DNA from 3 places in the Streptomyces sp. NPDC048278 genome. Region 3 is predicted to be linked to each of the others. Evidence: riboswitches for the same ligand, from Rfam matches in the RefSeq annotation. Region 3 holds a riboswitch; each other region holds the start of a gene.

Region 1 (3,253 bases), on a different contig from region 3:
ACGGCGGTCAGGACTTCCACCCGGTCGCCGTCGGCGAGCCCGGTCGTCGCCCACTGCCCGCGCGGTACGACGGTCTCGTTGACGGCCGCGGCCACCCCGGAGGGCGCGACCGTGAGGGACCGTACGAGCGAGTCGAGAGCGGTGCCCGGGGCGATCTCCCGGCGCTCCCCGTTGACGGAGATGGTGACGGAGATGTTCATGCGGTCTGCTCCACGAGTACGTCGGAAACCGGGCCGAAGCGCCTCGGTGTGAACGGACGGGCCTCCGCCGGCAGCTCGCCGCCGGTCAGCAGCTCGGCCATCACGTCTCCGGTGACCGGCGTGAGCAGCACCCCGTTGCGGTAGTGGCCGGTGGCCAGCAGCAGTCCGTCGAGGCGGGTCGGCCCGAGCAGCGGCGCGTTGTCGGGGGAGCCGGGGCGCAGCCCGGCCCGGGTCTCGGTCAGGGGCAGCTCGGTGATCCCGGGCACCAGCTCGTGCGCGTCGCGCAGCAGCTCGTACACGCCGCCCGCGGTGACCGCCGTGTCCCAGCCCAGCTCCTCGCTGGTCGCGCCGACCACCAGTTCGCCGTTCTCCCGGGGCACCAGGTAGATGTTCCCGCCGCGCACCACGGCCCGGACGGTCCGGCTGAGGAACGGCGCGTACGGGGCGGGCACGGTCAGCCGCAGCACCTGCCCCTTGACCGGCCGCACCGGCGGCAGCACGTCGTCGGGCACGCCCGCGAGCCGCCCGCTCAGGCTTCCGCCGGCGAGGACCACCTGCCCGGCGCCCCACGTGTCACCCGCGCGGGTGCGGACACCGGTGGCCCGCTCCCGCGCCACCTCCAGGCGCTCGGCCCAGTCGTGGTGGAACACCACCCCGGCCCGCTCGCACGCGGCCACCAGCGCGGCCGAGAGCCGGCGCGGGTCGATCTGGTGGTCGCCGTCGACCCGCAGCCCGCCGCGCACACCGGGCGCGAGCATCGGCTCCAGGCGCCGGCACTCCCGCCCGGACAGCCACTCGGACTCCAGGCCCGACTGCTGCTGGAGGGCGTGCAGCTCGCGCAGATGGGCGCGGTCGTCGGCGTCCAGCGCGACCGCGAGGGTGCCGCACCGCCGGTAGCCGAGGTCGTGGCCGGTGAGCTCGGTCAGCTCGGCGGCGAAGGCGGGATAGCGGCGCGCGGAGGCCAGGTTGAGCCCCAGCAGGGTCTGCTCGCCGTAGTGCAGCTCGGTGACCGCGGCCAGCATCCCGGCCGCGACCTGCGCGGCACCGCCGCCGGGCGCGGGGTCGACCACGGCGACGGCGAGCCCGCGCTGGGCCGCCCGCCAGGCCGTGACCAGGCCGATGATGCCGCCCCCGATGACGAGGACGTCGGACGTACGTGAGGACATGGGCGTCCAGCCCCTCCCTTCGCCGGCATGACCCGGATCAGGTTCGTACGGTCGGAGGCCGCCAGCCTCCCTCTCAGCCCGGTGCGTCCGGGCTCCCGCGTGTGCTTCCCCGCCACCCTAGCCCGCGGGGCTCCGCCCTTGTAAGACGGCCTCGGGCGGCGCTGTGGCCAGTGCGGCGGACAGCGCAGCGGAGAGTGCTGTGGAACAGGTCACTCGTCGCGCCCCTGACTGACTCTTTGTCAGTTGTCTATCGTTCTTGTCTATGGTGATCACGTGAGCGAGCAGACGCAGCGACGGAGCACGTCACAGACGCGGCGCGTGGTCGTCGTGGGCGCGGGCATGGCCGGGGTGCAGACCGCCGTCGCCCTGCGCGAGCAGGGGTTCACCGGGACCGTCACGCTGATCGGCGCCGAGCCGCACCAGCCGTACGACCGGCCGCCGCTCTCCAAGGCCGTACTGCTCGGCAAGTCGGAGGGGTCCGCCTTCGAGGTCGACTTCGAGGCGCTCGGCATCGAGCTGGCGCTCGGTCGCGAGGCCCTGGGCGTGCGCACCGCCGACCGCGAGCTGGACACCGGGACCGGACCGGTGCCGTACGACGTCCTGGTCCTCGCCACCGGCGCCGAGCCGATCACCCTGCCCGGCACCGAGGGCGTGCCCGGCGTGCATCTGCTGCGCACCCTGGACGACGCCGAGCGGCTGCGGCCCGTGCTGGCCCGGCAGCACGACATCGTGGTCGTCGGCGCCGGCTGGATCGGCGCCGAGTTCGCCACCGCGGCCCGCGAGGCCGGCTGCGCGGTCACCGTGGTCGAGGCCGCCGACCGTCCGCTCGCGGGAGCGCTTCCCGCCGAGGTCGCCGCGCCGATGGCCGCCTGGTACGCGGACAGCGGCACCGACCTGCGCACGCACGCGCGCGTGGCGGGCGTCGAACCCGGCGCGGTGGTGCTCGACGACGGCTCACGGCTGCCCGCGGGCGCCGTCGTGGTCGGCATCGGCGCCCGCCCCGCCACGGCCTGGCTGGCCGGCTCCGGCATCGAGCTGGGCACCCACCGCGAGGTGCTGGCCGACGACCGCCTGCGCACCGACGTCCCCGACGTCTACGCCGTCGGCGACTGCGCGTCCTTCCCGTCCGGCCGCTACGGCGAGCGCCTGCTGATCCACCACTGGGACAACGCCCTCCAGGGCCCGCGCACGGTCGCCGCCAACATCCTCGGCGAGACCGACGCCGTCTACGACCCGGTGCCGTACTTCTGGTCCGAACAGTTCGGCCGCTTCGTCCAGTACGCCGGCCATCACGCCGCCGCCGACCACCTGATCTGGCGCGGCGACCCGGCCGGCCCGTCCTGGAGCGTCTGCTGGCTCCGCGAGAACCGCCTGGTCGCCCTCCTGGCGGTAGGCCGCCCCCGGGACCTGGCCCAGGGCCGCCGCCTGATCGAGGCGGGGCGCCAGATGGACGCCGAGGCACTGGCGGACCCTGGACGCCCCTTGAAGGATGCGACGTACGGCTGAACGGCGCCCCGCACGGGGCGCGGGGAACCGCGCGACCAGCCCCCACCGCGCCGCACCCGAACAACGACCCATCGCGGCCCACCCGGCAATGCGCCTACCCTTGACCCCGTGACCGAGATTGACACGAAGATCGATGCTCTCGTCCCCGCCTGGCTCACCGTCCCCGACATCGCAGAGATGATGGACGTCGAGGTGACGCGCGTGCGCCAGCTGGTCAAGGAGGGCCAGCTCATCGCCGTCCGCCGCGGTGAGAACAGGGCACTGCACGTCCCCGCCGCCTTCATCGACGGCGACAAGGTCGTCAAGGGCCTGTCCGGGACCCTGACGCTCCTGCGGGACGACGGCTTCAGCGACGAAGAGATGCTGGAGTGGCTCTTCACT
Region 2 (3,253 bases), on a different contig from region 3:
CGGGCGAAGACGTAGGCGGCGGGCAGCGCGGCCAGCAGGGTGAGCGCGGTGGAGGCGAGCGCCTGCCAGGTGGTGAACCAGAGCACGTGCCGGATGTCGGACTGGCCGAGGACGTCGGCGATCCGCCCGAACCGCCACACCCCGTCGACCTTCAGCCCGCGCGCGACGATCGCCGCGACCGGCCAGGCGAAGAAGACGCCGAAGAACGCGACGGGCCCGAGCATCAACCCGAGCCGCGCCGCACTTCCGCGCCCGCTCCCGGCCGCTACTTCAGTACGAGTGACGTCCACGTCTTGACCCACTGGTCACGGTTGGCGGCGATCTTGTCGGGCGCCATGGTCTCGGGGTCCTGGGCGGCGGGACCGTACTTGGTGAACTCGGCGGGCACGCTCGCGCCCTTCACCACCGGGTACACGAACATGTTCAGCGGCATGTCCTCCTGGAACTCCTTGGAGACCAGGAAGTCGATGAGCGCCTTGCCGCCCTTGGTGTTCCCCGCGTTGCTCAGCAGCCCGGCGAACTCGATCTGCCGGAAGCAGGTGCCGGTCGCGACACCGGTGGGCGCGGTGCTCGGCTTCGGGTCGGCGTAGATGACCTCGGCGGGCGGCGAGGAGGCGTACGACACGACGAGCGGCCGGTCGCCGCCGGCCTTCCTGCCGCCGGCCGAGCCGGAGAACTCCTCGTTGTAGGCCTGCTCCCAGCCGTCGACGACCTTGACACCGTTGGCCTTGAGCTGCTTCCAGTAACCCTGCCACCCGCTGTCGCCGTACTGGGCCGCGCTCCCGAGCAGGAATCCCAGCCCCGGCGAGGAGGTGGACGCGTTCTCGGTGACGAGGAGGTTCTTGTACTGCGGCTTGACGAGGTCGGCGTACGACGTCGGCGGGGTCAGCTTGTGCTTGCTGAAGTACGCCTTGTCGTAGTTGACGCAGATGTCGCCGTAGTCGATGGGCGTGACCCGGTGCTTGCCCGCGTCGAGCTGGTAGTCCGTGCCGACCTGGTCCAGCCCCTTGGCCTCGTACGGCTGGAAGAGCCCGTTGTCGAGGGCGCGGGACAGCAGGGTGTTGTCGACGCCGAAGAAGACGTCGCCCTGCGGGTTGTCCTTGGTCAGGATCGCCTTGTTGACGGCCTGCCCGGCGTCGCCGTCCTTGAGGACCCTGACCTTGTAGCCGGACTGCTTCTCGAAGTCCTGGAGCACGTTCTTGGAGACGGCCCACGAGTCGTGGCTGACCAGGGTGACGGTCTTGGAGTCGGCCTCGGAACCCGACGACGACGAGCACGCGGACAGCGTGACGAGGCCGAGCCCTACGGCCGCGGCCAAGAAGGTCCTTGTGTGCACTGGTGTTTTCCTCCTGGGGTTGACCAGGAAGAGACGCGGCCCTGCCCGCGGTGTGCGGGCAGGGCGCAACAGCTTGAGTGATGACCGAACTTCCTACCCAGAATGACCTGGGCGAGGTTCAGAGGGTCTGCGGCCCGATTGCCGCACTCTCAGCGCTGTGGCGCTCCCCTGTCGGAATATGAAGATGTGAGTACGGCCCTCAGATTACCTCTCGGTGGCCGCGAGCTGACCACAGGCGCCGTCGATCTCCTGGCCACGGGTGTCCCGGACCGTCACCGGTACACCGTGCGCCTCGATCGCCTCGACGAAAGCCTTCTCGTCCTCCGGCCGCGACGCGGTCCACTTCGAACCCGGCGTCGGGTTCAGCGGGATGAGGTTGACGTGCACGGGCTTGCCCTTGAGCAGCCGCCCGAGCCGGTCGCCCCGCCACGCCTGGTCGTTGATGTCGCGGATGAGCGCGTACTCGATGCTGAGCCGCCGCCCGCTCTTCTCGACGTACTCGAACCCGGCGTCGAGGACCTCGCGCACCTTCCACCGCGTGTTCACGGGGACGAGGGTGTCGCGCAGTTCGTCGTCGGGGGCGTGCAGCGAGATCGCCAGCCGGCACTTGAAGCCCTCGTCGGCGAACCGGTGGATGGCCGGGACCAGTCCGACGGTCGAGACGGTGATCCCGCGCTGCGACAGCCCGAGCCCGTCCGGGGCCGGATCGGTGAGCGCCCGGATCGCCCCGACCACCCGCTTGTAGTTGGCGAGCGGCTCGCCCATCCCCATGAAGACGATGTTGGAGAGCCGCGCGGGCCCGCCGGGCACGTCCCCGTCCCGGAGCGCCCGCATCCCGTCCACGATCTGGTGGACGATCTCGGCGGTCGACAGGTTCCGGTCCAGTCCCGCCTGCCCGGTCGCGCAGAACGGGCAGTTCATCCCGCACCCCGCCTGCGAGCTGATGCACATGGTCACCCGGTCCGGGTACCGCATCAGCACCGACTCGACGAGCGTGCCGTCGAACAGCCGCCACAGCGTCTTGCGCGTCGTCCCCTCGTCGGTCGACAGATGCCGCACGACCGTCATCAGCTCGGGGAACAGCGCCTCCCGCAGCTTGTCCCGCGACCCGGCCGGGATGTCGGTCCACTGCTCGGGGTCGTGCGCATACCGCGCGAAGTAGTGCTGCGACAGCTGCTTGGCACGAAACGGCTTCTCCCCGACCTCGGCCACCGCATCCTTGCGCTCGGCAGGCGAGAGATCAGCGAGATGCCGCGGCGGCTTCTTGGCTCCGCGCGGCGCGACGAAAGTGAGTTCTCCGGGCTTGGGCATGGTGGTACCAGTGTCGCAGATCCACTTGGGTGACCTGCGGCTCACGACCTGGACTCCTGTCACCGACGGTCGTCATCTGTCGTCGCCGATCCCCCTCGGACGGCCCACAGACGGCCCGGCCGACGAAGCCAGGCTCTTGAACCGCTCACAAACGGATCACGTCGCCCACCCTCTGAGCTGCGGCTCAGCGTGCGAGGACGCTCGGTGTTCGGTCGGCGGATGCTGCTGAGGCGGCTGCTGGTCCCTGCGGTGGTTGTGACCCCCGCCTCAGGGGCACTTGGCCAGTGACGTGGAGGTATCGAGATGAGTGCCGGAGAAAGAGCCAAGGCAAAGGCCGAACAGGTCGTCGGAAAGACTGTGCGGAAGGCAGCGCACGCGGTGCACAAGGAAACCCTCGCCGCAAAAGGCGCCGCTCTCGAAGCGCGGGGCAGGGTGCGGGGCGCGAAAGAGCGGACCAAGGGCTCCTTCAAGGGCTAACAAGGTCATGACATCGGTGCACCGTCTACAACGCGATGCCCATCCGGCGAGCCGCAGCACAAGGGGCCGTATCCGTGTCCAGGCCAGCCAACGGGGCGCCGCCCATGGTTTGGGGACGGCGCCTCGCCT
Region 3 (3,253 bases):
GACCTCGGCCTGGCTCCCACCGTGTTCGCGACGGATGTCCTGGGAGATCTTCATCGAGCAGAACTTCGGCCCGCACATGGAGCAGAAGTGGGCCGTCTTCGCCGGCTCCGCCGGAAGCGTCTCGTCGTGGAACTCGCGGGCCGTGTCCGGGTCCAGGGCGAGGTTGAACTGGTCCTCCCACCGGAACTCGAAGCGGGCGTCGGACAGCGCGTCGTCCCACTCCTGCGCGCCCGGGTGACCCTTGGCGAGGTCGGCCGCGTGGGCCGCGATCTTGTAGGTGATGACGCCGGTCTTGACGTCGTCCCGGTTGGGCAGGCCCAGGTGCTCCTTCGGCGTGACGTAGCAGAGCATCGCCGTGCCCCACCAGGCGATCATCGCGGCGCCGATGCCGGAGGTGATGTGGTCGTACGCCGGCGCGACGTCCGTGGTCAGCGGGCCGAGGGTATAGAACGGAGCTTCATCGCAGATCTCCTGCTGAAGGTCGATGTTCTCCTTGATCTTGTGCATCGGGACATGGCCCGGGCCTTCGATCATCGTCTGTACGTGGAAACGCCTGGCGATCCGGTTGAGTTCCCCGAGCGTGCGCAGTTCCGCGAACTGGGCCTCGTCGTTGGCGTCCGCGATGGAGCCGGGGCGCAGCCCGTCGCCCAGTGAGTAGGTGACGTCGTAGGCGGCGAGGATCTCGCAGAGTTCCTCGAAGTTCTCGTACAGGAACGATTCCTTGTGGTGCGCGAGGCACCAGGCCGCCATGATCGAGCCGCCGCGCGAGACGATGCCGGTCTTGCGGTTGGCGGTGAGCGGCACGTACGGCAGGCGCACGCCCGCGTGGACGGTCATGTAGTCCACGCCCTGCTCGGCCTGTTCGATCACCGTGTCCTTGTAGATCTCCCAGGTCAGTTCCTCGGCCCTGCCGTCGACCTTCTCCAGCGCCTGGTAGAGCGGCACCGTGCCGATGGGGACGGGGGAGTTGCGCAGCACCCACTCGCGGGTGGTGTGGATGTTGCGGCCGGTGGAGAGGTCCATGACGGTGTCAGCGCCCCAGCGGGTCGCCCAGGTCATCTTCTCGACCTCCTCCTCGATGGAGGAAGTGACCGCGGAGTTGCCGATGTTGGCGTTGACCTTCACCAGGAACCGCTTACCGATGATCATCGGCTCGATCTCCGGGTGGTTGACGTTGGCGGGCAGTACGGCCCTGCCCGCCGCGATCTCCTCGCGGACCACCTCGGGAGAAACGTTCTCGCGGATGGCCACGTACTCCATCTCCGGGGTGATCTCGCCCCGGCGGGCGTAGGCGAGCTGCGTCACCGCCTCGCCTCCCCGGCTGCGGCGCGGCTGGCGCGGGCGGCCCGGGAAGACCGCGTCCAGGTTGCGCAGGCCACCGCGCGGCGAGGTGTGCTTGATTCCGTCGTCCTCGGGACGGACGGGCCGGCCCGCGTACTCCTCGGTGTCGCCCCGGGCGACGATCCAGTTCTCCCGCAGCGGCGACAGACCCCGGCGGACGTCGGTCTCGACGAGCGGATCGGTGTACGGGCCCGAGGTGTCGTAGAGCGTGACCGACTGCCCGTTGGTGAGGTGCACCTGACGGACCGGCACCCGCAGGTCGGGGCGAGAGCCCTCGACATACCCCTTGTGCCAGCCGATGGACTTCCCGGCCTCTGGTGACTTTTCGCCCGCAATGGGCTGTTCGTCCTGGCTGAAGGCAGGCGTGCGTACGTCCTTGTTGGTCATGAGACCTACTCCCTACGCCGGCATTACCCGGTAACAGGTTCGGCGGTCGACGCAGCGGCTTCCGTCGGGCGGCGTTCCATGTGAAACATCACTCGTTCCACGTGAAACATCGCGAATACGGAGGTCAGCGCCCTCTCAGCCCGGTGCTCCGAGCTCCCGCGTGTGCAAAGGTGCCTCCACGCTAGCGTCAATTCGGGCGCGGTGAACAGAGGGCCCCTGCCGTTCTTGCGATGATCGGGCGGTGACCTCGACACAGCAGCACCCCTATCCGCCCCCGGACCCGCGGCGCGGCAACGGCGCCCCGCAGGGCGGCGGACCCGGCCACGGGGGCCGTGGTGCCGGTGACGGACACATCCATGGGCAGGGCGAGCAGTACGACCGCGGGCAGGCTCTCAGCCACGCCCACCATCACGACAACGGCCATGCCCACGGCCACGACGAGGCCCAGGGCAACGGGGGCCACGGCCAGGCCCAGGGCCACTCGCCCGCTCCCGGCCCCGACCAGGGCGGCTCCGGGCCCGGCGGCGGTCACGGCCACTCGCACGGGCACAGCCACAGCCACGGCCCCGCCGCACCCGTCTCCAAGCATCTGCGCAAGGTCATCGCGGCGATCCTCATCCCCTTCACCGCGGCGGTCGTGGTCGGTCTGGTGGTGCTGTGGCCCGGCGGCGCCCCGCCCCACGAACGCACCGGCGTCGGCTTCGACCGCCAGACGCAGGCGGCGACGGTCACCAAGGTCGTCTCGGTCAGCTGCAAGTCGGTCAACGCCTCCGGAGGCGGCTCGACCGGCGACACCTCCACCGCCGACGGCACGTCCTCGAAGGAGGAGGACAGCACCTGCAAGAAGGCCACGGTCCGGGTCGACACCGGCAAGGACAAGGGCCGTACCTTCACCGAGATCGTGCAGCCCGACCAGTCGCGGCAGCTGCACGAGGGCGAGCAGGTCGTGGCCGCGTACGAGCCCTCCGCGCCCAGGGACCTGCAGTACTCGGTCACCGACGTGAACCGGAAGTTCCCGATGGCCCTGCTGGCCGGGATCTTCGCGCTCGCCGTCGTGGTGGTGGGGCGGCTGCGCGGTGTGATGGCGCTGGTCGCGCTGGCCGTCAGCTTCCTGGTGCTGACCATGTTCATCCTGCCGGGGATCCTGCAGGGTTCGAATCCGCTGCTGATGGCGGTGGTCGGGTCGAGCGCCATCATGCTGATCGCCCTGTACATCTGCCATGGGCTGTCGGCCCGGACCTCGGTGGCGGTGCTCGGCACGCTGGTCTCCCTGTGCCTGATCGGTCTGCTCGGCTCGGAGTTCATCGACTGGGCGGCGCTCACCGGCAACACCGACGACAACACCGGCCTGATCCACGGCCTGTACCCCTCGATCGACATGAGCGGCCTGCTGCTCGCCGGTGTCATCATCGGTTCGCTGGGCGTCCTGGACGACGTGACGGTGACCCAGACCTCGGCCGTCTGGGAACTGCACGAGGCCAACCCGACGATGGGCTGGCGCGGGCTGTACCGGGCGGGCATCCGC

The links. Region 3 has a riboswitch for thiamine pyrophosphate ahead of thiC (phosphomethylpyrimidine synthase ThiC). Riboswitches for the same ligand answer to the same signal wherever they lie in the genome.
Region 1: another riboswitch for thiamine pyrophosphate. It lies ahead of thiO (glycine oxidase ThiO); the one in region 3 lies ahead of thiC (phosphomethylpyrimidine synthase ThiC).
Region 2: another riboswitch for thiamine pyrophosphate. It lies ahead of AB0D74_RS11330 (thiamine ABC transporter substrate-binding protein); the one in region 3 lies ahead of thiC (phosphomethylpyrimidine synthase ThiC).

Annotation. Positions count from the first base shown of each region.
Region 1 is NZ_JBEZLP010000003.1:413,457-416,709, reverse strand. It holds gene thiS (sulfur carrier protein ThiS) at 1-200, opposite strand, end outside; gene thiO (glycine oxidase ThiO) at 197-1,366, opposite strand; TPP riboswitch at 1,364-1,475, opposite strand; gene AB0D74_RS08050 (FAD-dependent oxidoreductase) at 1,640-2,872, shown strand; gene AB0D74_RS08045 (Rv2175c family DNA-binding protein) at 2,981-3,253, shown strand, end outside.
Region 2 is NZ_JBEZLP010000005.1:129,306-132,558, forward strand. It holds gene AB0D74_RS11325 (iron ABC transporter permease) at 1-224, opposite strand, end outside; gene AB0D74_RS11330 (thiamine ABC transporter substrate-binding protein) at 266-1,336, opposite strand; TPP riboswitch at 1,409-1,516, opposite strand; gene rlmN (23S rRNA (adenine(2503)-C(2))-methyltransferase RlmN) at 1,541-2,647, opposite strand.
Region 3 is NZ_JBEZLP010000002.1:365,375-368,627, reverse strand. It holds gene thiC (phosphomethylpyrimidine synthase ThiC) at 1-1,728, opposite strand, end outside; TPP riboswitch at 1,721-1,898, opposite strand; gene AB0D74_RS05195 (YibE/F family protein) at 1,970-3,253, shown strand, end outside.